4 regions of the Granulibacter bethesdensis genome follow, and region 1 is predicted to be linked to each of the others. Evidence: riboswitches for the same ligand, from Rfam matches in the RefSeq annotation. Region 1 holds a riboswitch; each other region holds the start of a gene.
The links. A riboswitch is a leader RNA that binds a small molecule or an ion and turns the genes downstream of it on or off. The one in region 1 is predicted to bind cobalamin.
Positions count from the first base shown of each region.

Region 2: another riboswitch for cobalamin. It lies ahead of GbCGDNIH6_RS05355 (TonB-dependent receptor); the one in region 1 lies ahead of cobW (cobalamin biosynthesis protein CobW).
Region 3: another riboswitch for cobalamin. It lies ahead of GbCGDNIH6_RS11845 (CbtB domain-containing protein); the one in region 1 lies ahead of cobW (cobalamin biosynthesis protein CobW).
Region 4: another riboswitch for cobalamin. It lies ahead of metE (5-methyltetrahydropteroyltriglutamate--homocysteine S-methyltransferase); the one in region 1 lies ahead of cobW (cobalamin biosynthesis protein CobW).

Region 1 covers NZ_CP018192.1:749,143-757,250, reverse strand. The annotation lists gene GbCGDNIH6_RS03410 (hypothetical protein) at 1-449, opposite strand, end outside; gene cobN (cobaltochelatase subunit CobN) at 449-3,838, opposite strand; gene cobW (cobalamin biosynthesis protein CobW) at 3,838-4,902, opposite strand; cobalamin riboswitch at 5,023-5,297, opposite strand; gene cobU (bifunctional adenosylcobinamide kinase/adenosylcobinamide-phosphate guanylyltransferase) at 5,310-5,882, shown strand; gene cobO (cob(I)yrinic acid a,c-diamide adenosyltransferase) at 5,879-6,502, shown strand; gene GbCGDNIH6_RS03385 (cobyric acid synthase) at 6,514-7,959, shown strand; gene cbiB (adenosylcobinamide-phosphate synthase CbiB) at 7,968-8,108, opposite strand, start outside.
Region 2 covers NZ_CP018192.1:1,172,618-1,180,725, reverse strand. The annotation lists gene GbCGDNIH6_RS05390 (metal-dependent hydrolase family protein) at 1-1,126, shown strand, start outside; gene GbCGDNIH6_RS05385 (HdeD family acid-resistance protein) at 1,144-1,725, opposite strand; gene GbCGDNIH6_RS05380 (hypothetical protein) at 1,968-2,306, shown strand; gene GbCGDNIH6_RS05375 (hypothetical protein) at 2,339-2,569, shown strand; gene dcd (dCTP deaminase) at 2,607-3,161, shown strand; gene murA (UDP-N-acetylglucosamine 1-carboxyvinyltransferase) at 3,242-4,504, shown strand; gene GbCGDNIH6_RS05360 (methyltransferase domain-containing protein) at 4,559-5,398, shown strand; cobalamin riboswitch at 5,450-5,686, shown strand; gene GbCGDNIH6_RS05355 (TonB-dependent receptor) at 5,721-7,943, shown strand; gene GbCGDNIH6_RS05350 (glutathione peroxidase) at 7,948-8,108, opposite strand, start outside.
Region 3 covers NZ_CP018192.1:2,620,572-2,628,679, reverse strand. The annotation lists gene GbCGDNIH6_RS11865 (GNAT family N-acetyltransferase) at 1-905, shown strand, start outside; gene GbCGDNIH6_RS11860 (IucA/IucC family protein) at 902-2,779, shown strand; gene GbCGDNIH6_RS11855 (lysine N(6)-hydroxylase/L-ornithine N(5)-oxygenase family protein) at 2,779-4,104, shown strand; gene GbCGDNIH6_RS11850 (CbtA family protein) at 4,114-4,875, opposite strand; gene GbCGDNIH6_RS11845 (CbtB domain-containing protein) at 4,897-5,118, opposite strand; adenosylcobalamin (AdoCbl) riboswitch at 5,181-5,271, opposite strand; gene GbCGDNIH6_RS11840 (histidine phosphatase family protein) at 5,344-5,940, shown strand; gene GbCGDNIH6_RS11835 (malate synthase G) at 5,953-8,108, opposite strand, start outside.
Region 4 covers NZ_CP018192.1:905,726-913,833, reverse strand. The annotation lists gene GbCGDNIH6_RS04090 (L-lactate permease) at 1-1,034, shown strand, start outside; gene GbCGDNIH6_RS04085 (DUF1826 domain-containing protein) at 1,021-1,731, opposite strand; cobalamin riboswitch at 1,873-2,086, shown strand; gene metE (5-methyltetrahydropteroyltriglutamate--homocysteine S-methyltransferase) at 2,201-4,504, shown strand; gene GbCGDNIH6_RS04075 (glutamine synthetase family protein) at 4,547-5,923, opposite strand; gene GbCGDNIH6_RS04070 (formylmethanofuran dehydrogenase subunit C) at 5,920-6,726, opposite strand; gene fhcD (formylmethanofuran--tetrahydromethanopterin N-formyltransferase) at 6,723-7,790, opposite strand; gene GbCGDNIH6_RS04060 (formylmethanofuran dehydrogenase subunit A) at 7,787-8,108, opposite strand, start outside.

The DNA of each region.
Region 1 (8,108 bases):
TGCCATGTCAGACGTATATCGGCCGGCATGGCTGCAATCGGATACGCAGCCGGCACCTCATCCAGACAAAGCCCATATTTGGGGGGCAACCGGGGAGCCAGCGGCAGCAGCGCGACCTCTATCGCATCCGCCAGATGGCGCACTGCCTCCCCACAGAGCGGAGGCACTGTGACGATCCGCGCAGCCTCCCTCAGCGGATCGGCAGAGGCCAGGCCGGCTTCCACCATGGCATCGGCAAAAGGCTTCACCGTCTCCGGCGTGAAGCCACGCAGTTGCACATTCCCCCGCGAGGTCAATTGAATGATGCCACTCCCCCAAAGCCGGGCAGCCTGCGCCAGAGCATGCGCCGCTGCTACATCCAGACGCGCATGCGGCACCCGGACCCGGAGCAACAGGCCATCCCCCGATTCCATCGGTCGATAAAGAGAGGGGCACCAGCCGCGCCGCATCACGTCTCCAGAGCCTCCGTGCTGTCAGCAGCCAGACTGTTGCGACGGGGACGCCAAAGATCACGCCGGATGGCTTCCGCAAAGCGTGCTTTCATGGCCGCATGGGCCGATTCATTGGCCTGAGCCATGAAGGCATCGACTTCACTGTCCTCGATAATAGCGGAATACAGTGCCTCGAACTGCGCATCCAGCCGCTGCGGCAGCATGGCGGCAAAGGCGAACAGTCCTTCCACACCCCTGGCAATTTCCGCGGCGCCGCGAAAACCGTGCTGCATCATACCGCGCAGCCATACCGGATTGGCGGCACGGCCCCGGACGACGCGCGCCAGTTCCTCACTCAGCAACCGCATACGCGGGGTGCCCGCGGTAGACAGATCAGCATGATATAAGGTCGGAGCAGCCCCCAGCATGGCAGAAGCCGCTGCGAAGCCGCCCTCATGCGCCGCGACCTCGGTGGTATCCAGCAAATCGGTTTCGGCATTGTCCTGCTGGTGCAGGAATATATCGGCTTCCGCCACACGGGCGGCGAGACCATCCCGATCCTGCCCCGCCGCATGCTGGCCATAGGCATAGGAAGAGGCATCGAGATAGGCCGCGCCGAGTTCATCCCGGCTCTGCCATACACCCCGATCGGTCAGAGCCGTCGCTCCCGCGCCATAGCTGCCCGGCGGGGCCCCATAGATACGGACCGGACGCGCCTCCCCGCTTTCCGCCAGAGGATTCCAGCCCTCCGGCTCCTCCAGCGCCACCACCAGACCGACCGCCATGTCGAACAACGTCATCTGATCGGCGAAAACATCCCGGAACAAGCCGGAGACACGCAGCGTCACATCCACACGCGGACGGTCCAGCACGGCCAGCGGTACGGTCTCCACGCCTGATACTCGTGCCGAGCCTTCATGCCAGACCGGGCGCACCCCCATCAGCACCAGACCGAGCGCCAGATCTTCCCCCCCCGTGCGCATCGTGGCGCTTCCCCAGAGATCCAGCACCAGAGTACGTGGAGACAGCCCATGATCCCGCATATGGCGTTCCAGCAAAGCAGCCGCATTCCGCTCCGCCAGCACCCAGGCGGAGCGCGTGGGAACAGCCCGCGGATCAATCGCCGTCAGATTGCGCCCCGTGGGCAGCACATCGGCGCGTCCCCGGCTCGGTGCTCCGGCCGGACCGGGAGGGATGAAGCGCCCGTCCAGCGCCGCCAGCAGGGCATGCCGCTCTGCTCCGGCGCAGGCATCCAGCCGCACGGCAATACCGTCCTTATCCTGCCCGCCCGCCGCATCTGTAATAGAGGTGAGCAGAGCAGCACGACGCGCTTCATCCGGTGCCCGCCCGAATACATGCAGCCCGTCGCGAATCTGTATGTCCTTTACATCGCACAGAAAAGCATCGAGGCGTGCCAGTGCGGTATCTTCATCCTCCCCAGCGCTGACACCGCTTTCGGCAAGCAGCCCTGCCGCAGCGGCCCGATCCAGAATTTCCCTCTTCAGCAGCGCCGTACGGGCACGATCCAGACCATCAGCCGCCGCATATTCATCGAGCAATCGTTCGAGCATGCGTGCGTCTCCATGCAGCCCGGCCCGGCCTAACGGTGGCGTCAGATGACCGATCAGCACCGCGCCCAGCCGCCGTTTCGCCGCCGCTGCCTCCCCCGGATTATTGACGATGAACGGGTAGATCACCGGCAGGCCACGCAGCAATGCGGCCGGATAGCATGCCTCCGACAGCGCCACAGCCTTGCCCGGCAGCCATTCCAGCGTGCCATGCGCGCCCAGATGGATCATCGCATGCACATCCATTCGGCCGCGCAGCCACAGATAGAAGGCGGCATAGGCATGGCGCGGCGGTAAATCAGGATCGTGGTAACCGGCCTTACGATCCAGCCGCTCCCCGCGATCCGGCTGCACCGCCATCATGATATGGCCGCACTGCACGACCCGAAGATGGAAACACCCGTTTACGACGGAGGGATCATCCTCCGCGGCGCCCCATGCCTCTTCCATACGAAGGCGGGTCACCTCCGGCAACGTCATGAACAGAGACTGATATTCTGACAGGCTCATGATCGGATCAGGCGGCGCCAGACAGAGCATTCTTGCCAGCATAACCTCGTCGGGCAGTGTTTCTCCCGTCCGATATCCGGCCTTCTTCAGGTCATCGAGCATGGCCCGCAAGCTGGCAATGCTGTCGAGACCGACCGCATGCGCCGACTGCCCCTCCGCCCCCGGATAATCGGACAGCACCACCGCGATGCGTCGATCCTGCCGCCCCGTCTGCGCCAAACGCGCCCAGCCCAGTGCCCGGTCCGCCGCCATGGCGATACCGGCCTCGTAAGGCATATGCGCCGCCAGAGCAGCGCCATCCAGAGCCTCGCCATCCTCTGTCACGGTCAGGCTGGTATCCTGCTTGAACGATACCACGCCGCCCAGCAATCGGCCATCATATTCCGGCAGCACGACCTGCATCGCCAGATCGGACTGGCTCAACCCCCGTGTCGATTCCTGCCAGGCCGGACAGGTGGACGCGGACAGGACCAGCTGAATCACCGGCGCATCGGCTGCATCCAGTGGCGATGTCCCGTCCTCCCCGATCCGGGCTGAGAAACCAGTTGCATTCAGCACGACATGCGGACGCCACAGGCGCAGATGCTCCGCCGCGGAACGGGCGCAAGCAGGATTTTTCAGGCTGTCGATGAACACCGCGCTGACGCTGAAGCCTCGTGCGTGCAGGGCTTCCGTCATGGCTTCGACCGGGGCCATGTCTCCCGCCAGCCAGTAGGAGCGGTAGAACACCAGAACCGCCCTCAGCCCATCGGCCGCATGATCCCGGTCCTCCCGCCAGATGCCGAAGGACGGTACCTGCCGGACCGGCCATGCCTCATCAACTCCCTTGCCTGACAGCGACGTCATTACGCGCAGGGCAAAGCCGAGATTCTCTGGACCACCATGCCGACAATACATATCCAGACGGGTCCAGACCTCTTCCCGCACGGTGCCGAGAGCAAGCCATGCGGCTTTCGCCTCCCGGTCCGGCGGCCTGCCATCACCCGGAATGACTGCAAACGGAATCGCGCGGTTCCGGCACAGCGCAGCCAGTTCCTCCAACCCGTAACGCCAGTATTCTGCCCCGCCCAGCAGACGCAGCAGCACGGCACCCGACCCGGCCACGGTCTGCTCCAGATAGAGATCAACCGACATCGGATGACGCAGCCGGGCCAGATTGGCGAGGCGTAGCGTTATCCCCTCCACAGAGACATCCGCCCATCCGGTCCGGGCCGCGCCAAGATCGCTGTCGGAGAAGGACAGAAACACCACATCGCCCGGACTCTGGCCCAGCTCCTGCGCCTGATCCGCCTGCTCCAGTGACCGCGTTTCCCGGACCAGCAGATGCATCAGGCAGGCACCGGAGCGCCCAGACCGCTGTTGATCAGCGATGCCTCGATAGCAGCACGGTCCAGACCATTACGACCGATGATGACAAGCTGCCCCTGCCGCACCTCACCTGGCTTCCACAGACGATCGAAAGACTGGCGGAACCGTGTGCCAACCCCCTGCACCACGCCGCGCATGGGCCTGCCCTGCACCGGGACGAACCCTTTCATACGCAGAATGTCATGCGCCTCCGCCAACGGACGCAGCAGGGCGGCCACACGATCCAGATCGTCCTGTTCTTTCAAAGGAACGACGAAGCTTTCGAAATCATCGTGTTCATGCTCGCCATCCACGCTGTCATGATGCGATGGCCGTGCAGAAAGATCGTTCTCCGCCGCGGCATGCAGACCCAGCAGCACGGCGGGGTCCACCTGTCCTTCTCTGGTGGCGATCACCTTGACCGCACGCGGCAGATGCCGTTCCACCTCTTCCCGCACTGAAACGAGCGTCGCATCATCCAATTGGTCGGCTTTGTTCAGCAGCACGAGATCGGCCGCAGAAAGCTGATCCTCAAACACCTCGGCCAGCGGATTGTCATGGTCAAGATTCGGGTCCTCCGCACGCTGCCGCGCCACTTCCTCCGGATCATCGGCGAAGCGACCTGACGCCACGGCAGGGGCGTCCAGCACCGTCACCACGCCATCCACCGTTACCCGGCCTTTCACACCCGGCCAGTTGAACGCTTTCAGCAGAGGCTTCGGCAGAGCAAGGCCGGAGGTCTCGATCAGGATATGCTCAGGTGGCTGGGCGCGGCCCAGCAACGCCTCAATGGTTGGCAGGAAATCATCGGCGACCGTGCAGCACAGACAGCCGTTGGCCAGTTCGACGATATTATCCTCGGTGCAGCCCTCGATGCCGCAGCTTTTCAGCAGATCGCCATCAATTCCAAGAGAACCGAACTCATTGACGATGATGGCAATACGACGACCGCGCGCAGCACTCAGCACATGCCGCACCAAAGTCGTTTTGCCCGCGCCGAGAAATCCGGTCACGATGGTCGCGGGAACGGGAGAGGTAATGGCCATGACTATTCTTTCTCGCACAGAATACGGTCGTCCAGAGACCGGTCAGGGTGCGCGAACAGATAATCGCCTCCAGACCACTGGCCTGAAGCGGAAAGACGATCCCGGCGCACCCCGCGCGGTTTCGCGATCCGGACGATGGCAGGTCTCCTGGCTTACGGATCAGACGTATTCCACCTGCCTTCCCAATCCCGTATCCGGGATCAGTGGCGATACGGTGCTCCGGGTTTATTCTCCGGAGCAGACCGGGCAAAACACTCTCCGCCTACAGTTGCGGGGGCAGCCGCGACATCGCACAACCAACGGACGGGCCGGAGCATGTGCTGGATCGCGTTCCCTTTTCATTTTCCGGCACGGAGATCGGTCCGCACGGAAAAACCATCGTGCAGGGATTTAGGAGCCGCCGCCTGATGAAGTCAAACATGATCATGCCGAATGCGGCGGCAACAACGCGCTGGCCGCATGCGACCCTGATCATCGGCGGCGCACGATCCGGGAAAAGCCGCCATGCCGAGGCGCTGATCACCTCTCTGCCTTCCCCATGGCGCTATATCGCCACCGCGCAGGCCTTCGATGCGGAGATGCGGACGCGGATTGCCGCACATCGCGCCGCACGGCTCGCTGGCTGGGAAACCGTCGAGGCTCCGCTGGATATCGCCACAGCCCTGATCGAGCATCCGGCACGCCCTGTGCTGGTGGACTGCCTGACCCTGTGGCTGAGCAACCTCATTCTGGGCGAACATGATCTGCCAGCCGCTATGGAAGCATTTGAAAACGCGCTGACACACCGCAACGCCTGCACCATTCTGGTTGCCAATGAGGTCGGGCTGGGCATAGTCCCTGACAATGCGCTGGCACGCCGCTTTCGCGATGAGGCCGGATTGCTGAACCAGAGGATCGCGGCAGGCGCGGATCGCGTGCTGCTGATCGCGGCAGGGTGCGCCCTGCCGCTCAAACAGCCTGATGGGGGAAGCCTGCGATGACGGAAACACCGGGAACCGGGACGGAAGAAGAACGCCGCCACCGGGACAAGATGGCCCATCGCAAGGCGGTGCAGGATGCCGAGGTTGCCTCCAAGACACAGGAAAAAGGGCTGCTGATCGTCCATACAGGGCCGGGCAAGGGCAAATCGACCGCCGCCTTCGGTCTGATGCTGCGCAGCCTGGGCCGAGGCAAACGATGTGCTGTGGTGCAGTTTATCAAGGGGGCCTGGTCAACCGGAGAGCGCGACGCCCTGACCGCGTTCGGAGACCGCATCGAATGGCACACGATGGGCGAGGGCTTTACGTGGGAAACGCAGGACAAGGCGCGCGATATCGCCGCCTGCCGCCGGGCCTGGGATCAGGCACTCAGCCTGTTGCAACGCTCCGACATCGACCTGCTGGTTCTGGATGAGCTGAATATCGCCCTGCGCTACGACTATCTCACGCTGGAAGAAGTGTTGCAGGGGCTTTCCACCCGCCCTCACATGCAGCATGTCGTCATGACCGGGCGCAATGCGAAACCTGGTCTGATCGAGGCCGCCGACCTTGTCACCGAAATGACCGCCGTGAAGCATCATTTCTCCGCCGGGGTAAAGGCGCAGGAAGGAATCGAGTTCTGAGCCGTGCCCTCATGATACAGGGAACCGGCTCCTCGGTCGGGAAGTCCCTGCTGGTGGCCGGGCTGGCCCGTGCGCTCACACGGCGCGGGCTGGTCGTGCGCCCGTTCAAGCCGCAGAACATGTCCAATAATGCCGCCATTGCCGCTGACGGTGGTGAAATCGGCCGGGCACAGGCTCTCCAGGCCCGCGCCTGCCGGATCAGCCCTTCCCATCACATGAATCCCGTCTTGCTGAAGCCGCAAAGCGAGATCGGCACGCAGATCGTGGTGCAAGGAAAAGTCCATGGTCAAGCCACAGCCCGGGCCTATCAGGCCATGAAGCCACAGCTTCTGGGGGCCGTGCTGGAAAGTTTCGGCATTTTGCGGGAACAGGCCGACATCGTACTGGTGGAAGGGGCTGGCAGCGCCTCTGAAATCAATCTGCGTGCAGGCGACATCGCCAATATGGGCTTTGCCCGCGCCGCTCATGTTCCAGTGATCATTGCGGGTGACATAGATCGCGGCGGTGTCATTGCCGCGCTGGTCGGCACCAAAACCGTGCTGGACCCGGACGATGCCGGCATGGTGCGCGGTTTTCTGGTGAATCGCATGCGCGGCGATCCATCGCTGTTCGCGGAAGGGATGCGACTGATCGAACAGCAAACCGGCTGGGAAGCGCTCGGACTGGTACCGCATTGCGAGGCCGCCCGTGCCCTGCCGGCCGAAGATGCCGCGGATCTTCTGCGCGGCCTATCAGCCCCGACAAGACTGGGAAACACCGTCATTGCCGTGCCGATGCTGCCGCATATTGCCAATTTCGATGATCTCGATCCTCTGACCGCCGAAGATAGTGTGACACTGGTCATGGTGCCGCCAGGACAAGCCCTGCCAGTGGCGGATGCGATTATCATTCCGGGATCGAAAACCGTCATCGCCGATCTGGCGGCTCTCCGTCACCATGGCTGGGATATCGATATTCTGGCGCACCGGCGCAGAGGACGGAGCATCATCGGTCTGTGTGGAGGCTATCAGATGCTGGGGCGTGCTATTCACGATCCGCAAGGGTTTGAAGGGCCCGCCGGCAGCGCCGCCGGGCTGGGGCTGCTGGAGATCGAGACTGTGCTGGAGCCGCATAAAATTCTGACCCCGCGCAGCGGTCATCTCTTCAACCATGATGTGCCAGTCAGCGGCTATGAAATGCATATGGGGGTCACGACCGGCGCAGGATTGCGGCGCCCCTTTCTGTCGCTCGGTCCCGATGCGCCGGAAGGATGCGTGTCAGCAGATGGGGTGGTGGTGGGAACCTATCTTCACGGTCTGTTTCATGGGGGAGCCTTCAGGCGTCACCTGCTCGAGACCCTTGATGTGAGCAGCCATGGGGGCGATCACGAGGATGCTGTCGAGCATGCTCTTGATGCGCTGGCCGACCATATGGAGGCGCATGTCGCTATCGACCGGCTGCTGGCCCTGTCAGCATGAGATGCGGTTCAGCCAAACGCCACGGCAGCGATCAGGGTCAGCAGCACAAGCAGCCAGAGCAGCAGACAGGCCCGACGAAACAGCCCGAGTGCGCGCAGGATATTCCCCCCATCAGCGTCCTTGCGGCCATGCCCCATCCAGGCATCCTC
Region 2 (8,108 bases), 420 kb from region 1:
TATCGACGGTCACGGCGGAACACTGATGCCGGGTCTGATCGACGCACATTGGCACGCCATGATGGCAGCCTTACCCATGAACGAGTTGATGACAGCCGATATCGGCTACATCACTCTGATCGCAGCGGAGGAAGCGCACAGAACCCTGTTGCGAGGCTTCACCAGCATCAGGGATATGGCCGGTCCAAGCTTTGCACTCAAACGGGCCATTGATAGCGGGCTGAATGCAGGCCCTCGGATCTGGCCATCCGGTGCGATGATTTCACAGACCTCCGGCCATGGTGATTTCCGTTTTCCATACGAAATACCATCCCCGCCGGCAGCCCCCCTCTCCCACAGCGAAACGCTGGGCGCCGATATGATCTCTGATGGTGTCGATCAGGTGCTCAAGCGGGTTCGGGAGCAGTTGATGCTCGGTGCCAGTCAGGTCAAACTGGCAGCAGGCGGCGGCGTGACATCACATTATGATCCGCTTGATGTCAGCCAGTATACCGAAGCCGAATTCAGGGCTGCCGTTGCCTGCGCCGAGAACTGGAATACGTATGTAACCGTCCATGCCTACACCTCCCGTGCGATCCAGACCGCGGTGCATAGCGGCGTACGCTGCGTCGAGCATGGTCAGTTGATGGATGAAACAACTGCAAGACTGCTGGCGGAAAAAGATGTCTGGCTCTGCCTGCAGGCTTTCCTCGACAATCAATTTGCCAATCCCCACCCGGAAGGATCAAAAAATCGCGCCAAGCAGCTTGCCATGTTTGCTGGCACGGATCGCGCATATCAACTGGCCCGGCACTATAAAATCAAGACCGCTTGGGGTACAGATATCCTGTTCAATCCGACCATGACCAAAAATCAGGGTGCTATTCTGACCACGCTGTCTCGCTGGTACGACAATGCAGACATTCTGCGCATGGCAACCGGTACTAATGGCACATTGCTGCAATTATGCGGCCCACGCAGCCCTTATCCGGGTAAAATCGGCGTGCTGGAAAAAGGAGCCTATGCCGATCTTCTGCTGGTGGATGGCAATCCGCTTACAGACATTACGCTGATTGCCAATCCAGACAGGAATTTCAAAATTATTATGAAAGACGGTCGTTTTTACAAGAATACGCTCGCGGCATAAACCGTCTCCATTGACCGTCAGCGTGTTCCGGCGCGCAGATTATGGGCCAGACCCAGCATCGCTACACCACCGATCAGCAGATCGATCCCGATCAAAGTGCCCACCAGTGCAATACCGGTTGTTGCACTACTGAAAGCAATCATCAGAGCCAGCACCCAGTCGACAATACCGGAGATAACCAGCCACCACCACCGTCCGGCGTTGATCTGGCGCGCGGTCGTGGCGATCATGATTGAGGATACGCCGTCCATCATAAGCCATGCCGCGATCAGCCAGGACAGGGCTACAGCCATCCCGGCGGGAAACAGCACCACGACCAATCCGACCAGAATCGCAGCCAGTGAGGACAGAAGCCCCCCTGCCAGATGCAGATGAGGACGGCTGGCGAGCGTGCTGATCAGTCCCATCACGCCGATGATGAACAGAAGCCATCCGATCATGCCGGCTGTGAATATCCCAGCCAGAACCGGCACCAGCAAGGCTCCGATGCCGAGAATGAGCAACAGGATACCTTCCAGAGTAAGAATGCCTGAGCCGGCACGCGACAGCCCTGAAAAAACCGGGCCGGAAGAAGGTGAAGGAGGAAAGGAACCGCTCATCGACAGAATGCTCCGGAATGTTTTGTGCAGGATGGCATTAATCCTCCGACAACGGCACAGTTTTATTCTGTATAATTTCCTTTCCTTCTGCATGGCCGAAGCCTGACGTGAAGCGTCATGCCAACACCTGACATATTTTAACAAAATATATTTTTATGGTTTTACGCGCCTTTAATTGGCAACGTAGTTGCCACAGTACTATTTAAGACTCAGACATAGCTCGACACCCCTGGAGGCCCCTCATGGTGGCACATCGTCTTTCCATCGCGCTGGCAGCCCTGACCTTTCTGGCCTGTGGTGTTTCCACAGCGCCTGATGCACAGGCACGCGCAAAACACAGCACATCCATTTCAGCAGATGGAAAAGGGCAAGGGATGAACATTCCCTCCACCCAGCAAAGCCCCGTTACAGATGATGATGAACCGGATTTCAGCATCTTCGGGGTGCCGGTACGCATTTCCTCGCCCGTAGCCAAGCCATATCAGAACACCTCGTTCCAGACTTATCAGGGGAGTGCCATGACATCACAGGATGCCCTGCTCTCCGATACCATCCCGAATATCGACGACTGGACTCCTTGATTTCTGCCAGAACGCTGCGCAAAAAACCCGCTATGACCGAGCGTGAGCATCACCCGGATGACCGTGAAGGCGATTTCGCACGCCCACCCGACCCCTCTGCCAAAAGACGCGCGCGGGAGGCAGAGGCTCTTCGTGCCAACCTTCTGCGCCGCAAGGCCCAGCAACGCGCCCGTCAGGCTGCTTCCCCCTCCCCCATGACTGCTGTAACGGCGGCCAGCGAGACGTCCGAAGAAAGCCCCCTGTTGTCCCCGCCACGCGGGTGAGATAGACCCCGACAATACGTGCGGGGAGTTCATCGCCATGTCCATAATGCCCGATCACTGGATTCGTCAGATGGCGACCGGTCACGGCATGATCGAGCCATTCGTCGAAACGCAGAAGCGGGACGGTGTGATCAGCTACGGCCTGTCCAGCTACGGTTATGATGCCCGCGTAGCCGATGAATTCAAAATCTTCACCAATGTGGATTCAGCAGTCGTTGATCCCAAGGCGTTCAGCCCGGCAAGCTTCGTGGATCGGAAAGGCCCGGTCTGCATCATCCCCCCCAACAGCTTTGCGCTAGCCCACACCGTAGAATATTTCAGAATTCCGCGAGACGTTCTGGTGATCTGTCTGGGTAAATCCACTTATGCACGCTGCGGCATCATCGTGAATGTTACACCGCTGGAGCCGGAATGGGAGGGGCAGGTCACGATTGAGATCAGCAACACCACTCCCCTGCCCGCCCGTATTTACGCAGGCGAAGGCATTTGCCAGTTCCTGTTTCTACGCGGCGACAGCGACTGCGAGACCAGCTATGCCGACAAGGCAGGCAAATATATGGGACAACGGGGCGTCTCCCTGCCCCGTATGTAAGGTGCTCTATTCTCGCACGGCACTCTCATCTGCCATCCCGGCAGGAATAATCGCGTCATGAACGGAGCTGGCTGAAGAATATGGATCGGATCAGGATTCGCGGCGGGCATCCGCTGGCCGGGGAAATTGCTATTGGAGGCGCGAAAAATGCCGCTCTTCCGGTCATGGCCTGCGGTCTGCTGACGGATGACAGGCTGGTCCTGAACAATGTTCCACGCCTTGCCGATATCGGCACCATGAAAGCATTGATCGAGCAACACGGTATCACTGTGGAACGGCTCGATCCGCTGGGGCGCATCCTTTCCCTTGGCGGCCAGATCACCAATACCGAGGCTCCCTACGACATTGTGCGGAAAATGCGCGCCTCGGTGCTGGTACTCGGGCCGTTGCTGGCTCGTTGTGGAGAAGCCCGCGTCTCTCTGCCCGGCGGCTGCGCCATCGGCACACGTCCGGTGGACATGCACCTCAAGGGGCTGGAGCAGATGGGGGCCACCATCACACTGGAAAGCGGCTATATCGACGCCCGGGTTCAGGGCCGCCTGCACGGGGCGGATATCGTGCTGCCGATGCCCTCGGTCGGGGCCACGGAAAACCTGCTGATGGCGGCGAGTCTCGCGGACGGCATCACCACCCTGCGCAATGCCGCACGGGAGCCGGAGATAGAGGATCTCGCCCACTGCCTGATTTCCATGGGTGCCAAAATCGAAGGGATCGGCACCGGAGAATTGCGGATCGAGGGCGTGAAGCACCTGCATGGCGCTGAACACAGTATCATTCCGGACCGGATCGAAACCGGCAGCTATGCCTGCGCTGCGGCCATTACCGGCGGCCGCCTGCTGCTGCGCAATGCCAGGCTGGATCATCTGGGTGCAGTCGCCCGCACTCTGCGGGAGGCCGGGGTCGAGATCGAGGAACAGGACTCCGGCCTGCTGGTCAGCCGCCGCAACGGCCTGCATGGCGTCGATGTGATGACCGAGCCGTATCCCGGCTTTCCGACCGATATGCAGGCCCAGTACATGGTGCTGATGTCGGTGGCGGAAGGTGCCTCCATGGTCACTGAAACGATTTTCGAAAACCGCTTCATGCATGTGCCGGAACTGAACCGGATGGGTGCCCGCATCAACGTCCACGGGGCCTCCGCCATCGTCCGCGGAGTATCCCAACTCTCGGGCGCTCCGGTCATGGCAACCGATCTCCGCGCCTCCCTGTCACTGATCCTCGCCGGGCTGGCCGCGGAGGGGGAAACTATCGTCAACCGCGTCTATCATCTCGACCGCGGGTATGAGAGCGTGGCTGAAAAACTTTCCGCCTGTGGGGCTAATATCGAACGGATCAGCGGGTAGACATCAAGCTAGATTTTCTGATCATGAGCAAATTTTTATTGTTGGTAAGATACCATGCAGATCGAAAAGCTAATCGAGAATATAACGGATCAGTTATATCAAGCAAAATTCGTCACTATACCGGATATTATTTCGGATTGGCTGTCTGAAAGTAGCGGTTTAAGCGGAAAAGACGTTCTTGAGATCGGCTGCGGCGAAGGAACGATGGCACTTGGCATGATGCTTCGCAAAAAAGCCAAGCGCGTTGTCGGAGTTGAAGTCCTTGATGTATTTGAGCAGTGCCTGCCTATGGCACAAGCTCAATTGGGTATCTCGGAGCTACCTTCTGATTTACATCTCTGCAAGATTCTTCCAGGTGCCGATCTGAGCATATATGGAACATTCGATGTCGTGTACAGCTGGTCTGTGTTTGAACACATTGCCCAGGACATTTTTCCTTCCGTCATGCGTTCAGTGTTTAATGTTCTTAAGCCTGGGGGGCATCTGTTCATACAAATTGATCCGCTTTATTACTCGGCACATGGTTCACATTTGACCCCATGGCTTGTTGAGCCATGGTTGCATCTGACACTCCAGTCCGATGAGTTCCGGCGTCGCCTGCTGAATGCACCACATACCTCAGCAAAGGTCAGAAATGAGTGGGCTGTTTACATTCCTCTGGACGCGGATAAAGCAACCGAACGCGCAGCACTCTTGGAAACTTATGAAACTCTTAATCGTCTGACAGCCCCTCAACTACGTAGTATTGCTGAAGCAACAGGTTTCGAGGTGATCCGGGACTATCGCACAACGACCGATCTGGAAGTCCCGCCTCATCTGCTGGAAATTTATCATCGCGATGTTCTGATCACCGATCAGATCGTCATACTTCTGCGCAAGCCAGCCGCTGCCTGACACTCTTTGGGCCAGCGGAATTTTGCTGCTGTCTTTCCCGTAACATTCCGCTAAAGAACCGTTCGCGACGGTCCCGCGCGAGCGGGCGAGAAAGGGAATGCCGTGCGCTGCCTTCGGGTAGCAAGTCGGCAGCTGCCCCCGCAACTGTCAGCGATGAGGTGTTCTCCATGCCCCTCTCCGGTTTCCAGCCGGGATGGGCTGCCACTGGATCGGAATGATCCGGGAAGGCTGGAGCCATACCGCTTTCACATCGCGAGCCAGGAGACCTGCCGTCGTCAATGGATCACAACCATCCGGGCGGGGTGTCCCGGAGATGGGGGACATGATGACGAAAGACCAGTTCCGACGCGCAGAGCGTTCCGGAGCGGCAGGCTACGCGCATGCCGGCCGCAATATCACCAGAACCAGATTGTCCAGCCTGTTGCCGCTTGCTTTTGCAACACCTTGCCTGCTGCCATCGCCTGCGGCTTTTGCGGCGGCGGCGAATGAGGGTGACTCTCTGCCTGCCCTGTCAGTGCAAGGGCAGGCCGTGACGAGTGAAGCCACCGGCACACTCTCCCTGAACCAGACCAACACCACCGGAAGCCGCCTGGGTCTCACGCCCATGGAGACCCCGGCCAGCGTCGATACGCTGGAGGGCGACACGATCCGCACCCGTGGCGATCTGCGCGTCGATGCCGCCGTCAGCCGGGAGGCAGGCATCACCATGATCGGCACACCGGGCAATGGCGGCACCGCGCTGAGCGCTCGCGGTTTCACCGGTCAGGCCGCGGTGATGCAGCTTTTCGACGGCGTCAGGCTCTATCCCGGTGCCGGCACCGTGACCTTTCCCTTCGACACATGGAGCACCGAGCGGCTGGAAGTGCTGCACGGCCCGGCCTCCGTCATCTACGGCGAGGGCGCGGTGGGAGCAGTGGTCAACGTCGTCTCCCGCCAGCCTTTCGAGGGAAAAATCCGCAACGAGGTCGCAGCGCTGGTGGATACCAACCTCACCCGCCGTCTGGCGCTGGATAGTGGTGGATCGCTGAGCCGAACCCTCAGCTACCGGCTGGATATCGCCGGGCAGATGTCCAGCGGCTATGTCCAGCGTGGCAATTCGGACAGTCTGGATCTGAAGGGCGCACTTCGCTACCGGCCCAGTCAGGATTTCACTGTGACGGTCTCTCATGATCACGCCATGCAGGACCCGATGCGGTATTACGGCATTCCGCTGGTGCGTGGATCGCTGGACCGTTCCCTGCGCGACCAGAACTATAACGTCCAGAACAGCATCCTGCATTATGAGGATGACTGGACCAATCTGCATGCCGAATGGACACCAACCGCCAGCCTGACCCTGCGCAACATCGCCTACCGCCTCTCCACAAACCGGCATTGGGTGAATGCGGAGAATTATCGCTATCTGCCTGCCAGCAACATGGTGCAGCGGGATGGTTACCTCGATCTGACGCACCAGCAGGAACAATATGGCGACCGGCTGGATGGCACCTTGCGCCATACGCTGTTCGGTCTCGGCAATACGCTCGGTGCCGGGATGGAGGTAAACTACATCAGTTTCAGCCGGTTCAGTAACGCGCCCTTCGGTGGGCTGTCACAGGTTCCGCTCGACAATATCAATCCCGGTTTCTTTATCAATCTGGCCGGAAACCGGAAGGATATTCAGACCACCACATGGCAGGTCGCTCCGTTTCTGGAAGACAGGCTTCAGATCACGCGCCAGATCTCCATTCTGGCCGGGGTGCGGTTCGATCATCTGGACCTGCATAACGCGATGCCCACCACCGGAAAGCCATTCGATAAAACCTATGATGCTCCGACATGGCGCGTTGGGGTGGTCTATCAACCCGTGCAGACTCTGTCTCTCTACGGACAGTATTCGACCAGCGTTCTGCCCCCCACCAGCACGCTGATCACCACCAACCTCGCCAATTCCGCCTTTGCCCTGTCGCATGGCCGTCAGGGGGAGATCGGGATCAAGCAGGCTCTGGCCGATGGCAGGCTGCAATGGACCCTCGCCGCCTATGACATCACGCGGGATAATCTGCTTTCGGCTGATCCGAATAATCCCGGCATCATCCAACAGATCGGGCAGCAATCCTCGCGTGGGCTGGAGCTGAATGTCAGCGCCTCCATCACCCCCCGCTGGAGCGTCAATGCCAATGGCAGCATTCTTCAGGCGCGGTTTGACGATTTTACGGAAACATCCGGCGGTGTGCCGGTCTCACGCAATGGCAACACGCCACCCAATGTCCCCCTGCAAACCGCCAATCTCTGGACGGAATGGGCATTCGCACCACGCTGGCAGGCCCAGGCCGGACTGCGCTTTGTCGGGAGGGCGTTTGCCGACAACGCCAATGCCAATGCGCGCCCGGCCTATACCGTGGTCGATCTGGGTCTGAACTGGCAGCCGGTCGATCAGTTGAGTCTTGCGGCACGGGTCTCCAATCTGTTCGACACCGCCTATGCCGTCACCACCTATGGCAGCCAGCAATGGATATTGGGGCTGCCGCGCACGATCACATTCGCGGCCAATGTGAAGTTCTGATCCCTCAGAGCAGCCGGGAGACCGCTTTTTCCAACTTTTCCGGCTTGCAGGACGGGGCATAGCGGGCCACTGGCACGCCGTCCCGTCCAATCAGGAATTTGGTGAAATTCCACTTGATGCGCCGTGTCCCAAGCAGGCCACGGCATTGACGGGTCAGATAGTCGA
Region 3 (8,108 bases), 820 kb from region 1:
CTCATACGCACCTTCATTTTGAGGAGGAAATGGCCAAGGCCATCGGCCTGCATTGGTCTATGCCGGAAAGGGACAGAAATTTTCTGATCTATGTCCTGGCTGATTATGCTTTTTCAGAAGGGGCTGATTGTTTTTCAGTTTCTCTTGAATCGGTTTCTGATCCTGCCGATGCATCATTCCCGGTGCATGAGATACGGGATAACACAGCTTTGCTGTACCGGCAGGGGCATCGTCAGCACCGGGATTTCTGGCAGGCCGGTCCACCTGCGCATCGTCAGCCGCTTCTGCGTCGTGCGCTCGCGGATGGGCGTGATCATCCGTTACGTCCGCCTGCTCCGAAAGGTGTGTTCTATCGACGGCGTGATGCCATAACCGGGCATGAATTAACCTTGCGTGCACTGGATATCGGCCGTGATCTCGAACTGTTCCATATGTGGCAGAACCAGCCGCGTGTGGCAAAATTCTGGGATGAAGCCGGCCCGATTGAAAAGCATGAAGCCTATCTGCGTCGTATGGATGCTGATCCGCATGCATTCTCCGTGATCGGTGAACTGGATGGTGAGCCATCGACCTATTTCGAGATCTATTGGGGTAAGGAAGACAGGCTCGGCCCGCATTACGATGCCGATGATTATGATCGTGGCTGGCATGTGCTGGTTGGAGAAAAACGCCATCTTGGTCGCGACCGTACGCTGGCATGGTTCCGTGCGATCACGCATTGCCTGTTTTTGGATGATTGCCGAACACGAAAGGTCGTTGGGGAACCGAGTGCCGCTCATAGCAATATGCTGCGTCTCTGTGAGGAATCCGGTTACAAGCTGGAATACGAGTTCGATTTTCCGCACAAACGTTCGATGCTGATTACCTGCACACGTGATCACTTTTTCAGGGAGTGCATTAGATGATTGTATCAAATGAATTCAACGTGATGCGTGATCGTCAGGATGCTCTCCGCCATGCCTCCTTGCATGCTTCCCTGTGGCGACGCGTCAATCTGACCTGTCTTGCCAAGTCCCTGTCTGAACTGGCCTATGAGGAAGCATTTCATCCCGAGGAAGAAGCCGGCGGACTATGGATATTCCGCTTTGGTGACGTGCGTTACCGGTGTGAAGCGGAGCTGCGCATCTGGGGGCAGCTGACGATCGATCCTGATAGTATCATCAGGATTGAAAACGGCGATGAAAGTCAGGCCCATGATGCTGCACAGTTTTTTGTGGATGCACAATCTGCACTGGGTATGAGTGATGCGACATTGGCAATGTATCTGCAGGAGCTGTACGCCACACTGCAAACCGATATGGAACTGCTGAGAAGGCGGGATGGTCTGTCTGCGACGGCTATGCTTGATCTCGACAATGATCGTTTGCAGGCAAGGCTCGATGGGCATCCCAAAGCGCCGGCCTCGAAAGGCAGGGTTGGCTGGGGATTGGAAGATCAGCGCGCCTATGCCCCTGAATATGATCCTGTGTTCCGCCTGCACTGGATTGCTGTGGCGCGTGAAGCCTGCCTTGGTGGTATGACGCGTGATATCAGCGAAGATGATCTTTTGTCGGAAATGCTGCGTGTTGATGATCTGCGGGAGATTGATCGTATTCTGTTCGAGCGTGGATTTGACAGAATCAGTCATCGTCTGATCCCGGTGCATCCATGGCAGTGGCAGAATTATATCCAGACGCATTTTGCAGCTGATATTGCATCAGGCAGGATTGTACCACTGGGTGAAAGGGGTGATCTTTATCGACCACAACAATCGCTACGGACGCTGGCCAATGCCGAAAGAGCGGCGGCGCATGATATCAAACTGCCGGTAACCATTCTCAATACGTCTGCATGGCGTGGCCTGCCTGGTAAAGGCATTCTGACCGGTGTTGGCCTGTCATCATGGCTGAGTGAATGTGTCGCCAAAGATTCTGTTTTCCATAATACGAAGGTCCTGATCCTTCGGGATATGGCTGGTTATGCAGTGCCGCAAATTGTATATGGAAAAATTGCTCAGGCTCCCTACCGTTTTCATGAATTACTGGGCGCCGTATGGCGGCAGCGTGCTGAGCCATCACTGGCCGGGGATGAGCGAGCCATCATGTTGGGGGCATTGCAGGTGAGTGGCGGGGATGGTGTGCCGCTGATCTCGGCCTGTATCCGCCGTTCTTCCATGCCGTGCGACATCTGGCTTGAGAGGTTGTTTTCTTCTGTCGTGGTCCCGCTTTATCATCTGATGTGCCGCTATGGCGCCGGGTTTATCGCCCATGGACAGAATGTCACGCTGTTGTTGAAAGACTGGGTGCCCTGTGGCGTGGCGTTGAAGGATTTGCAGGGGGATTTCGATCTCGTCACTCCTGCCTTGCCGGAGCATGAGACTCTGCCGGAAGGATTGGCTGATCAGGTTGGCCGGCGTCCGGCCGAGCATCTGATTCATCATCTCCAGACGGGCCATTTTGTCAGTGTTCTTCGGTTCCTGTCAGATGCTTTGCTGATGCATGATGGATATCCTGAGCAGGCTTTTTATCAGGGTCTCGCCCGTGTCATCCGTCGATATCAGGCCGGCTGTCCGGAATTGGCGGCACGTTTTGAGATGTTTGATCTTTTTGCCCCGACCATGATGCGTATCTGCATCAACCGTGCCCGTTTCTCCATCGGGTATGGCGACACACCGGTACGGCCGAAACCTGAAATCGGAACGTCTCTCCATAATCCTCTTTATGATGACTGGTCACTTCGCGGCGATTGGAATTATGCCCCGCACCAATACTCAGCTTTACAGTCAGGGAGTATGGCCTGATGACGGATCGCTTTCAGTTTTCTGACTCTCCGTTGCAGGATCTTGCGGCGATCGGGATCGGACCGTTCAATCTGAGTGTTGCGGCCCTGCTGGATGGCGTGCCGGAGGTGCAGGCGCAGTTTTTTGATCGCAACCCGCGCTTTGCCTGGCATCCCGGCATGATGCTGCCTGATGTCACCTTGCAGACATCATGGTTGAAGGATCTGGTCAGTGCCGTACAGCCGACCAGCCCGTTCAGCTTTACCTCCTATCTGGTGGCGCGGCGCCGGTTTTACGAATTCATCACAGCGGGATTTGAAGGAATCTATCGCCGGGAATTCGATGATTATCTCGGCTGGGTTGCAGCACAGCTTCCATCGCTGCACTTCGGAACCCCCGTTGAGTCGGTTGATTTCGATGGCCGTCACTTTGTGCTGACGCACCGCCATGGAGAAGTCAGATCGCGCAATGTGTTGATCGGAACCGGGCATCATCCCTATCTGCCGCGCTGGGCGGCTGGTCTGGAAGATATGTGCCTGCATACATCCCGTTTTGCCGAGAAAGACCGTGATTACACGGGTCGCCATGTCATTGTGGTCGGTGGGGGGCAGAGCGGTGCGGAAATCGTGCTTGATTTGCTGCGTCGGGGGCCAGACCGTGTGGGGGAGGTTACCTGGATTACGCGCCGGATGAATTTCTCATCGTTGGATGAAGTCGCTTTCAGCAACGAATATTTTACGCCGTCCTATGTCGCGCGCTTCCATGGACTGTCGCCTGATCTGCGTGCCCGTCATGTGGCCGCGCAGAAACTGGCAAGTGACGGGGCTTCCCCGACCACACTGAACGAGATCTATCGCGCGCTATACCAGATCCGCCACCTTGATGGCCGACGCGATTTCGTGCGGCTGATGCCGTATCGGGAGGCGGAGGCTGCAAGGCGTCAGGGAGAAGGGATCACCCTGCATCTGCGTCATCACCTCGATGGTCAGATGGATAAGGTCACCGGGGATACGGTCATCTGTGCAACCGGATACAAGGCAGCCGTGCCAGCCTGTTTCGGATTGCTCCAGAAGCGTCTCAAACTGGATGAAGAAGGGCGGTACACATTGCGGCCCGATTTTTCGGCTGTCTGGGATGGTCCCGCTTCTGCCCGCATCTTTGTCCAGAATGCAGGGCGCCACAGCCATGGGATTGCCGAACCTCAGCTCAGTCTGATGGCATGGCGGGCGGGGACAATCATCAACAGCCTGCTCGGCCGGCCGCATTTCGATCTGGAGGATCCGGAGCCATTGGTGGATTGGGGGGTGGAGAGGGAGGATGAGACCTCCCGTCTCGCGGCTGAATAAAGGGCTGGGTTAGCGGTTTGTGGGGCGGGCTGACAGTTGTATCTGCTGCTCTGCAACCCAGCCGAAGCCGATACCGATCACCGCCCATAGCACGGCCTGTGTGCCGAAGGCAGCGATCCGGAAATGCCAGAGCAGATCAGCAGGAAATGTCACCGGCACTTCATTGATAACCGGCATGACACGCCCGATGAGAAGCAGGGCTGACAGAGCGAAACCGGCCCCGGCCAGCGTGCTGTTCCATCCTCCCCAGCGTGTTGCAAAAAGCTGCCGGATCACGAAGGCCAGCGTCATGGCTGACAGGGAGATCAGCAGCATTTCGAAATACAGGGTGGTGCGTTCGGTGATGGTATCAGCCTGTCCCACGGCAGGGGGATTGGGTGGATAGACCAGCCCCGGTACGAGGCAGATGGCGATAAATCCGCATCCTGCCAGCAAGGCGGACAGGCCACGGGGACCAAGTGGCAGGCGGCCCAGCATGGCGGCAAATACGAGGCTGAACAGACCACCGAAAGCAGCCCCGTACACGGTTACACCGGTCAGCAGCCCCAGCCCGGCCTGCGTGGTACGGGATACCAGTTCAGGTTCGGCCTCTGCTTCCTCCGCTGTCCCGCCGGAGGCATGATGAGTGTGATGGGCTGCGTGTTCGGCGGCAGCTTCAAAAGCGATGGCGCGGTCCACCTGCGGTTCCCCATACAGATGTGCGAACCCGAACGCGGCAATGCCTGCCAGAAACCCGGCAAGCATGCCCCGGATCAACAATGTCCGGATCATGATACGGTCAGAATAATGGCGTCAGTGGCAGGGAAAGCCGAGCAGATGCCGGCCGTCATGCACGAATTCATGGACATACATGCCGGAAATCAGGGAGGTGGCCCCTTCCTCAATGCCAACGAAATACAGTGCCAGCAACATGACCATCCCGAACAGCGTCCAGGGCAGAATATCCCGCAGCGGAACCGGACGAGGCAGTGGGGTGGCGGTCGGACGGGGAAGGGTCGAATAAATGGCAGACATTGGGTGGAAACTCCTGACGGGGAAGCGCGCCCCGATGAAACGGCAGGTGAAATGGATAGAGTCTGCAAAAACAGGGTCTGACTTTCAGCCCTCTCAGGCTGATTACAGTGGCGCGACCGCACCGGATTTACACCGGCTTCCATATGTTTGCAGTGGACGAACCGTAGAAAATCCCGACCTTTCCTGTCAATGCAAAGCGTATTTTGCGAAGGGGAGAAGGCTGGGATGCTTCGTCTGATCCTGCTGTGTCATGCTGCGACCGACGCCACGCGTCAGGCACGCTTTCCAGGCGACGAGCCGATCGAAGAGCGGGAGAGGCAGCGTCTGGCCATATGGAATCCCTCCCTGCCTGCCAGAATGGGGCAGCTGTTTCTCTCCCCCGAATTAAGGGTGCAGCAGACGGCAGAGGTTTTGCGCCTGCCTGAACGGGCTGAGCAGATGGAGATAACAGCAGCGCTGGCGGATCTGGAGTACGGCACGTGGCGCGGCAGAACTCTGGCCGATTGCGCACAGACCATGAAGGAGGCGGTGCAGTCATGGATCAAAGACCCTGATGCGGCGCCGCATGGTGGGGAGTCGGTCTCTGCCCTGCTTCGCCGTGTATCCGACTGGCTGAATGGCGTGGCTGAGCATTCAGGTGGGTATGTCATGGCGGTGACGCATCCCGCCGTGATGCGGGCTGCTGTCATCCATGCGCTGGGTGCGCCCGTTGATGCATTCTGGAGGATCGACATTGCACCCCTCTCCCGCGTTGAGATGAATGCGGGGGGTGGACGCTGGCAGTTACGCGGGATCATCCCGGCTCATCATGAACCGGAATGATCGGAGCGCTGTTCAGGCCCGGGCTTTGGCCTCTCGACGCCGAAGATGCAGCACGAACTCGGTATAGCCATTTGGCTGCTCGGTGCCCTTGAAGATCAGATCGCATGCCGCCAGAAAGGCGGGTCCATCGAAGGCGGGTGCGATGGGTCGATAGGCGGGATCGCCCGCATTCTGCCCATCCACCACTACGGCCATGCGGCGCAGTGTTTCTTCGACCTGTTCCCGGCTCACGACACGATGACGCAGCCAATTGGCGATGTGCTGTGCGGAAATGCGCAGCGTGGCGCGGTCCTCCATCAAGCCGACATTGTAGATGTTTGGCACTTTGGAGCAGCCAATCCCCTGATCTACCCAGCGGACGACATAGCCCAGAATACCCTGAACATTATTGTCCAGCTCATCCCTGATTTCCTGAGCCGTGAGTTTCCCCGCCTCCTCCAGCAATGGCAGGGTCAGCAGAGCGTGCAGGGAGGTGCGGGCGCCTTCTCTGGCAATGGTCGCTTGCCGTTGGGCCACGTCGATCTGATGATAATGCAGCGCATGCAGCGTGGCTGCCGTGGGGGAAGGGACCCAGGCGGTACTGGCCCCGGCGCGCTGATGGTCGATTTTCTCGGCCAGCATCGCCGCCATGTTGTCGGGTGCCGCCCACATACCTTTGCCGATCTGGGCATGGCCGGGCAGGCCACAGGCCAGCCCGGTATCCACGTTGCCATTCTCATAGGCCACGAACCAGGCCGTCTGCTTCATATCGTTCTTGCGCAGCATGGGACCGGCTTCCATGCTGGTGTGGATTTCATCTCCGGTGCGGTCCAGGAAGCCCGTATTAATAAAGAACACCCGGCTGCGGACTGCCTCGATGCAATGCGCCAGATTGAGGCTGGTCCGGCGCTCCTCATCCATGATGCCCATTTTGATGGTGTTGCGGGGCAGATTCAGCGCATCTTCTACCGCGCTGAACAGACGCCCTGCCCAGGCTACCTCATCCGGCCCATGCATTTTCGGCTTCACGATATACAGGCTGCCGGTTCGGCTGTTGGTGATGCGCCTGCCGGGCCGGCCGCGCAGATCATGCAGTCCGATCAGGCTGGTGATGAATGCGTCCAGAATGGTCTCCGGCACCTCTGCCCCGTCCAGCATAACCGCATCGGTCATCATGTGATGACCGACATTGCGGATCAGCAGCAGGGATCGACCGGGCAGCGTCAGGCTGCCGCTGCCATCAGGCGTGGTGTAAACCCGATCCTGATGCAGGCTACGTTCGACCGAGGCACCGTTTTTCTCGAACCGGATGGTCAGGTCGCCGCGCATCAGACCCAGCCAGTTGCGATAGACTTCGACCTTGTCCTCCGCATCCACCGCGGCGACGGAGTCTTCCGCATCCATGATGGTGGACAGGGCGGATTCAAGAATCAGATCGGCAATACCGGCTTTATCATTGCGACCGACGCGATGGTCGCGATCGAACAGGATTTCCAGATGCAGTCCGTGCCGGACCAGCAGAATACGGCTCGGTGCATCAGGCGCGCCAGTATATCCGCAGAATCCGGACGCATCGCGCAGTCCGGTCACATGTCCGTTGGCCAGCGCGATCCGTAACTTGCCATTATACACCGCATAGAGCATGGCATCGGCATGGCTGCCTTCGGCCAGAGGGGCTGCGATATCCAGCACGGCGCGGCCATGCCTTATGACCTCGGCTCCGCGTGCTTCATCATAGCCGCGCGTCGCGGTTTGCTGACGTCCAACGGCATCTGTGCCGTACAGCGCATCATACAGGCTGCCCCAGCGCGCATTGGCGGCATTCAAAGCATACCGTGCATTGTTGACCGGAACGACGAGCTGAGGCCCGGAGATATGGGCGATCTCATCATCCACCTGTGCGGTATCGACCTGAAACGCGGTGGGTGGCGGCAGCAGATAGCCGATTTCATGCAGAAAAGCGCGGTAGGCGTCGGATTGTGTCGCCAGGGCAGCACCGACACCGGATTGCGGCAGGGTATGGGCGCGGTGCCACTGGTTGATCTCGGCCTGAAACGTATTCCGCTGATTGAGCAGGGCAGCGTTTGCGGGCCCCAAGGTGCGCAGGGCGACGGCGAGTGCGGCCCAGAATGCCTCGGCTGTGATGCCAGTGCCGGGCATGGCTTCCTCTTCCACAAATCGACGCAGAA
Region 4 (8,108 bases), 160 kb from region 1:
CCATGGTCGGGCGGCAGCTGCCACTGCTGGCCCTGCTGCTGCCTTTCTATGTGATGGTCGTTTATGGTGGCCTGCGCTCGGTTCGTGCGCTCTGGCCGGTTTTGTTTGTATCAGGCAGCAGCTTTGCACTGGGACAATTCGTTTCTTCCAACTTCATCGACTACAAATTGACCGACGTTCTTTCATCTTTGTCCGCCCTTGCCGCTACGATCGGCTTCCTGCGGATATGGCAGCCTGAACCTGATCCTGCTTTCCGTATTGATCGCAGCCAGACCGCCGCAAAAGCGCAATCCGATCGCGCACCGATACCATCATGGCAGGGTTGGCTGCCGTGGCTCACCGTCTCCGCCGTAGTGATCATCTGGACGTCATTACGCATCTTTGAGATCGGGGCACATAAAATCCCCTGGCCAGGACTGGATCATGCCGTATTTATAACCCTGTATGGCAAACCTTATGCAGCCAGCTGGGTGTTTCAGCCACTGGCCAGTGGTACGGCCATTCTGCTGGCCGCCATCCTGACCTCGCTCATGGTTGGCATCGGACCGCGCGGCTTCCTCGATGCCATGATTGCAACATGGCGGCAGACACGCATCGCCATTCTGACCGTCTCGCTGATCATCGGCCTTGCCTATCTGATGAATTACTCAGGCATGACCTATACACTTGGTCTGGCCGTTGCGTCGGTAGGACCGGCTTTTCCTATCCTCTCCGCCTTTCTCGGCTGGATTGCCGTGTTTTTGTCCGGAAGCGATACATCCGGAAATGCGCTGTTCGGGAATTTACAGGTCGTGGCCGCCAATCAGCTGCATCTGAATCCTGTACTGTTTGCCGCGACTAATTCTTCCGGAGGCGTTATGGGGAAGATGATCTCCCCACAGAATATCGCCACCGGCGTTGCCACCACCAATCTGAAAGGTCAGGAAGGCGCGGTCCTGGCCCGCACCTTCTGGCACAGCATCATCCTGACACTGGTGCTCGGCATTATCGTTGTCGTCATGCAGTATGTGACCCCCTGGATCATTCCGGAATAATATCATCACCGTTGTCATGGTCAGTGGCATCATCAATGGCGAGAAACAGCCTTGTGATGCCGCTGCCCGCGACAGGCGGAGACCGATGCAGCAAGGCTGGTTTCTGCGCCGTTTCCGCCCGGCGGCCCCGCATGATGATCACAGTACCAGTCTGTACCTGACGAATAGCAGAAACAGGCCATGCCTTCCCCTGCTCCCATTCTGTTGCCATATCCGGGTGAATCCACTGTGTGCCCGGACCACGGTACGTACAGATCAGGCGATGATGGACATGATCCGCATGAAAGCGGCGGCAAGCATCAGTGTGAATGGCTTCCAGCCGTACCAGCAGTTCCTTGGCCCCGGTGATGGCCTGAAACAGACGCCCCAGCGCCAGTATATCCTGCGCCAGCCAGACCCTTAGCCAGTCCGGACCGAAAGCTGCATCCCGGCAGACCTCCTCCACCGCAGCTGCCATTCCTGACGAAGGCCCAAGCACACGCATTTCCGGCAGGCTGCGATCAGGCGCATATTCCAGCGCGTGCGCCACCACATCATCCAGTTGGCGAGGGAAAAAACCAGCCGCCCCATTCTTTAACGCGGCAGCCACGATGCGATGCGCTGTTTTCTCACAGAACGGGCTGATGTCCGGCGCTGGCTCATCACAAAGGAAACGCGGGCGGGCGAGAGACGCGGAAGAAAGGCACAAACTCGTCATGGCAAACCCTCACACCAGCCGCGAAGCCGGAAAACAAGATCGTTATGTTATAACATAACAATAAAACCATCAATCTGGTGTGCTGCTAAAATTTACATAAAGACATATTTATATCCGCATTGACTGATGAGATTCTTTTTCCTATGCATGCCTGGTCGTGGTTCTGCGGGTCCGTCAAAGACGAACGCCGGAGCCAAGAGGGAATCCGGTGCGCATCAGCAAAGCCGGAGCTGCCCCCGCAACTGTAAGCGGCGAGCCTGCATCCACCGACGTCACTGAGGCTTCCGCCTCGGGAAGACAGGATCGCAGGCGATGACCCGTGAGCCAGGAGACCTGCCACGACACCATAGTCGTCCCTGGGCGGGGTGTCCCGGTGGTGCGCCTGCACGCCCGTTTTCCAATCCGTGATCACGGGTAACCTTGCATGCGTCCGCTCGGCCTTTGCTTCCATTTTCTGGAGTGTAAGCCGATGTCTTTTTCTTCTCTGCCAGTCAGTACGCTCGGCGTGCCGCGGATCGGTCCGCGCCGTGAACTGAAAACTGCGCTGGAATCCTACTGGTCAGGCGCATCCGATGCCGATGCGCTTCAAAAAACCGCCGCCGCTTTACGGGCGGCAAACTGGGCCAGACAATATGGTCTGGGCATAACCATAATACCGTCGAACGATTTTTCGCTTTACGATCATGTGCTCGATACCACCGTGATGGTCGGAGCAATCCCCGAGCATTATGGATGGACCGGCGGCAAGGTCTCACTCGACACTTACTTTGCCATGGCGCGTGGAAATGCTTCTGTCCCCGCGCTTGAAATGACCAAATGGTTTGACACCAACTATCATTTCATGGTACCGGAACTGCATCGTGATCAGCGATTTGCACTGAGTTCCTCCAAACCACTCGATGAGTATCTGGAGGCCAGAGCACTCGGTCTGGAAACACGCCCGGTGCTGCTGGGACCGGTTACGTTTCTGACTCTCAGTAAAAGCAGGGACGGCAATTTCGATCCGATTTCGCTGATCGACAGACTGCTTCCCGTTTATATCGAGATTCTGTCACAGCTTCACAATGCTGGCGCAGAATGGGTTCAGATGGATGAACCATGCCTCGTGCTTGATCTGGACACCGTTACGAAAGCAGCATTGCGTCATGCGTATTATACGCTGCAGCAGGCGCTGCCATCCCTCAACATCATGCTCACCACCTATTTCGGCAGCATTGTCGATATGTTGGACACGGTTCGTACACTCCCCGTCGCCGGTCTGCATCTCGATCTGGTGCGCGCACCGGAACAGCTTGATCATGTGCTGTCGGCAATGCATTTACATCAGGTGCTTTCATTAGGCGTTATCGATGGAAGGAATATCTGGCGCACTGATCTGGCGGCAAAGCTCAATCAACTGGAACCCGTGGTGGCAAAACTGGGCAAGGATCGGGTACAGATTGCAACATCCTGCTCAATGCTGCATGTGCCAGTTGATTTACAGGCTGAAGCCGGTCTTGATTCAGAAGTCAGACAATGGCTTGCTTTCTCCGTGCAGAAAATGGAGGAATTGACGACGCTCGGTCTGGCTCTGGCAAATGGGCGTGATGTCGTTTCCCATGCTCTTGCAGCATCATCAGATGCGGCATCACATCGCAGATCCTCCAGAAAGGTGCATAATGAATCTGTTCGGAGCCGGATTGCGTCCATCTCGCCTGAAATGGCGAAACGGCAGGTTCCATTCTCTACACGGGTGCAGGAACAGCGCGCAGCACTGAAACTCAACCTGCTCCCAACGACAACAATCGGTTCCTTTCCACAAACGGATGCTGTGCGTAAGGCACGGGCCGATCACGCGAAACAGCGTATCAGTAGCGAGGAATATGCCGCTTTTCTGCGTCAGGAAACCGAACAGGCCATTCGGTGGCAGGAGGAGGCCGGTATTGATGTACTGGTCCATGGAGAATTCGAACGTAATGACATGGTACAGTATTTCGGCGAGCAACTGAGCGGCTATGCCTTCACGGCACATGGCTGGGTCCAGAGCTATGGATCGCGCTATGTGCGGCCGCCGATCATCTTCGGCGATGTCTCCCGTCCCCATGCCATGACGGTTGACTGGGCCTGCTACGCGCAGTCTCTGACAGAGCGGCCCGTCAAAGGCATGCTGACAGGACCGGTGACAATGCTGCAATGGTCGTTCGTGCGTGACGACATTCCTCGCGAAAAGGTCTGCCAGCAAATTGCTCTGGCGCTTCGTGATGAGGTTTCTGATCTGGAAGCAGCAGGAATCAAAATCATCCAGATTGACGAACCCGCTTTTCGTGAAGGATTGCCGCTCAAAACCTCCGACTGGCAACATTATCTGGGCTGGGCTGTTTCCTGCTTCCGCCTGTCATCAAGCAGTGTCCGAAACACGACCCAGATCCATACCCATATGTGCTACTCTGAATTCAACGATATCATCGATGCTATTGCCGCGATGGATGCCGATGTCATCTCTATTGAAACATCGCGCTCTAAAATGGAGCTGCTCGATGTATTCACGGATTTTCGCTATCCAAACGAAATCGGGCCGGGTGTCTATGATATCCACTCCCCCCGTATTCCAAGTGTCACTGAAATCACAGAGCTCCTGCAAAAGGCTCTGAAACATCTCTTGCCGGAACAGATATGGGTCAATCCGGATTGCGGACTGAAAACCCGCCATTGGAAAGAGGTCAGGCCGGCATTGGTTAATATGGTTTCTGCCGCACAGGCGCTCCGTAATACTCTTACGCAGCCGGCGAAATAAAATAAAAGCGGGCGATCAAATCATGATCGTCCGCTTTCTCGCTTATACGCTATGGAAATAACGCTGGTATTCAAATCCCGTCACATGTGCCATCAGCCACTGCTCGAAGGCTCTTGCTTCCGCATACCCCCTTGCCGCCATATGCGTGCAGAATGCATTTCCAAACCAGCGTGGTGCACGCTCTGATTCTTCCCATGCAGCCAAAGATTCTTTGATCGTACCCGGCAGATCACCCACATCATCAGACAATACGGCCGCGTTCTGGATGCCATCCAGCCCGGCAGCCAGCATGGCGGCGATCGTCAGATACGGATTGACGTCGGCACCCGGTACGCGGTGCTCCAGCCTCATCCTCCCGGACGTGGCTCCGGGGATGACACGCACAGCGCTCATGCGGTTTTCGATGCCCCAATCGGCTCGATCAGGTGACCATGCCTCCCGATCCATGCGTCGATAAGCATTGATTGTCGGGCGGAACAGCAAATGCGCATCCCGCATGCCGGACAGCAATCCCGCCAGATAAGAGCAGCCCAGTGCGGACAGATTTCTTCCATCCGCAAATACATTCTGCCCATCCCGCCACAGGCTTTGATGATGATGCAGACCGCATCCGCTCTCAGACCCCGGCGGACGGGAGCGCGCCATAAACGTCACCAGCAATCCATTCTCTGCACAGAGCTGACGCAGCACCGATTTCATGCGCATGGCATTATCTGCCGCCAGCAATGGCGTTTCAGCACCAAGCGCGATCTCGTAAATGCCCTGCCCATATTCGCTGACAATGCTGGCCACACGGATGCCCAACATATCAAGCCGCGCCATCAAGGCCGCAGCAAGATCAGGAAAACCCCTGTCACGATGAAGATCATAATTGACCGCCCCACAGCCGTACGGAGTCAGGGCATCAAACCGACCTGCCTGAACCAGCGCATCATCCGCATGGAAAAGGGTGCATTCATATTCCAGCCCGAACCGCGCCTCGAACCCCATTTCCTCTGCCCTCCGTTGCTGGGAGCGCAGCAGATAACGCGGATCGACCGGGCATGGAGACCCATCAGGCAGATAGGTATTCAGAAAAACCGAGGCGAAATCCTGATCCCACCGGTGCCATCGCACCGTATCAGGATCAGGCAGCGCCAAAATATTGGCGAAGCCAGCCTCCCGCCGTCCCACCACCCCGTCATAGAGCGGCTCATGGACCGGTGCTCCATCCGCCGGGCTGGAGGCATACAACATCGCGTTGAATGCCTCCCCCTCGGTCGAGAACCGGAGCGGCGTGATCTTGGTGCGCAGGCTGCCATTGATATCAGGCGCCTGCACCAGCAACGCAACAACACCTTCATCCCGCAATGCCTGTTCCGCCGTCAGCAGAGCCTGACGCCGGTCAGCTGCATCGCGTGATAAAGACGTTTCTGTCACGCTTCGAGCAGGAACAGCTCACCCCGGCCGATCACGGCACCATCACCGGCATAGCGGGATGCCGCGCGACTGGCCAGACGCGCTGCTTTCCGGCTGACAGGGTCCAGCGTGCGCACCAACAGACGGGTGAACACCAGATCCGGCGCATGCACCGGAATGAAGGTTGGCAGAACCTCCGCCGTTGCCCCCAGCACCAGCGTGCCACGGCGCATCAGATAGCCCGGCAGACCATGAGCCTCGCCACAGACAACGATCGTGCCGGCGGCCATACGGCTGCCGACGGCTTCCCCGGCATCGCCCTCGATCACGATCACGCCGCGCCTCAGCCGATCCCCGGCCCGCGGCCCGGCATCCCCCCGGACGACAACCATGCCGCCGGCCATGCCATACTGCTCGCCCGCCGCGGGAGCGCCGAGGCGTTCCGCCACATCGCCGGAAATCTCGATCAGGCCGTTTTTCAGCCCGGAGGCCGCATAAGGACCAGCACTGCCGAGAATCTGCAATACACCGCCCTTCATGCCACGACCAGCATAGGCCCCTGCATCGCCATCCAGCAGCACGGAGCCGCTGGCCATGCCTGCGCCGACGTAATCCAGCCGGTCGGAACCGCCCTCGATCACAATCTGCTCGCTACCGGTTCCACGCAGTTTAAACGCGTCACCGACTGTCACCACTTCACGGGTGGTATTGATTTCCAGCTTTTCGATGGCGGCCTTGTTGAGGCCATCCAGCTTTTCCGGTGTCAAGGCGGACAGATCGAGGCGCTGCTCCGGGTCCGCCTTCAGAGTGAGACGAATGGTCACCGCAGCAACTCCCGCAGCTTGAAATGATGCCTGCCCAGTTTACCACCGTAATTACCGGCGGAAATACGGGATGCGCCTTTATCAGGCCCCAGCTTCATGATTGCTTCCATACCGGCCCGCATGGCATCGGCCACCGCCTCTGCCGTCAGACCATCGATCACGATTTCCAGTACGCTGCGCGTATCGTCATCCAGATCGGTTTCCACCTGGCCGTGCAGGGTAGGGCAGAAACGATGATTGGTGGAGGCCGGCAGCATCTTGTATTTTGATCCGACCTTGGAGCCGGAACGGACAATTCCACCTGGGAAAGGCATGATTACATCCGGCACCACCTTCATGGCCTCTACCGCTGTTTCCGCCGCCAGAAGCGTCGCGGCGGGGGAGCGGCCCAACAGGATCAGGTTGCCGCCGCCCACTGCGTTTTTCGTGTATCCGGTGGTGCCTTCGCACACGAATTCACCGTCCATCACCGGAATACGCCAGAAGCGCCGGCCGCCCAGCTTCTTCGCGATCTGCCAGCCATCGCCGAAATAGCGCAGCAGGCTGCCGATCTTCATCTTCTCCATACCCGGAATGCCAACATCATAGCAGGCCGCACCGGGACAGGTCAGAACGCACTGGCCGACACGATTTTGCAGTTGTTTCTGCATTTCGTTCCAGCCCATCCCGAACATCAGCACCCGCACGCCGGGGCGTCCATCCGGTGTTTCATCCGGACGAAGTTCGCGGTCGATCCCCGCCTCGATACCGCAGGCAATCACCGATGTCGCGAAGCCGGTCATCGTCTCCGCCGCCTGACGTGCCCATTTGCGGTTGGGGCCAGTCACGATCACACCGGTCGCGCGCATGTCGAACGCTTCGGCGAAGGTATCGTCCACCACGACTTTCGTAACACGTGCGGCACGCGGCGTTTTGATTGCCGTCGGTTTTGCCGATGCTGCCGAAATTTTCTTCTTTGCAGCCTGTTCCACGACAGTCGGTGCGACAGCCTTTAGCCGTGCAATACCGCCAGCATTGTGCGCTTTACTGGGCGCCTTGCTCCCTTTGCCCGGGCTTTTGCTCATTGGGCGCATTCCACTGTTTCAAAGCTCTTGAGATGACCGGGCACATCGAACAGCGTATGCGGCACGCCATAGACCTGTTCGTAATACCCTTTCAGACGCCGGTCGACACCCCTGTCGAATTCCGGCTGCAACGTGAAGCACGTGCCGAACACGGTGCGCTGCGTCCTGCCATCCTTCACCACCAATTCCCCGTTGCGGAAAACATAGGCTGCCTCACGGAACATGGCAGCCCTGTCCTCCTGCGGACGATACACCGACACATCCGCCTTCGATCCGATAGCGAGGTTACCGCGATCAGACAGGCCCAGCAGACGCGCC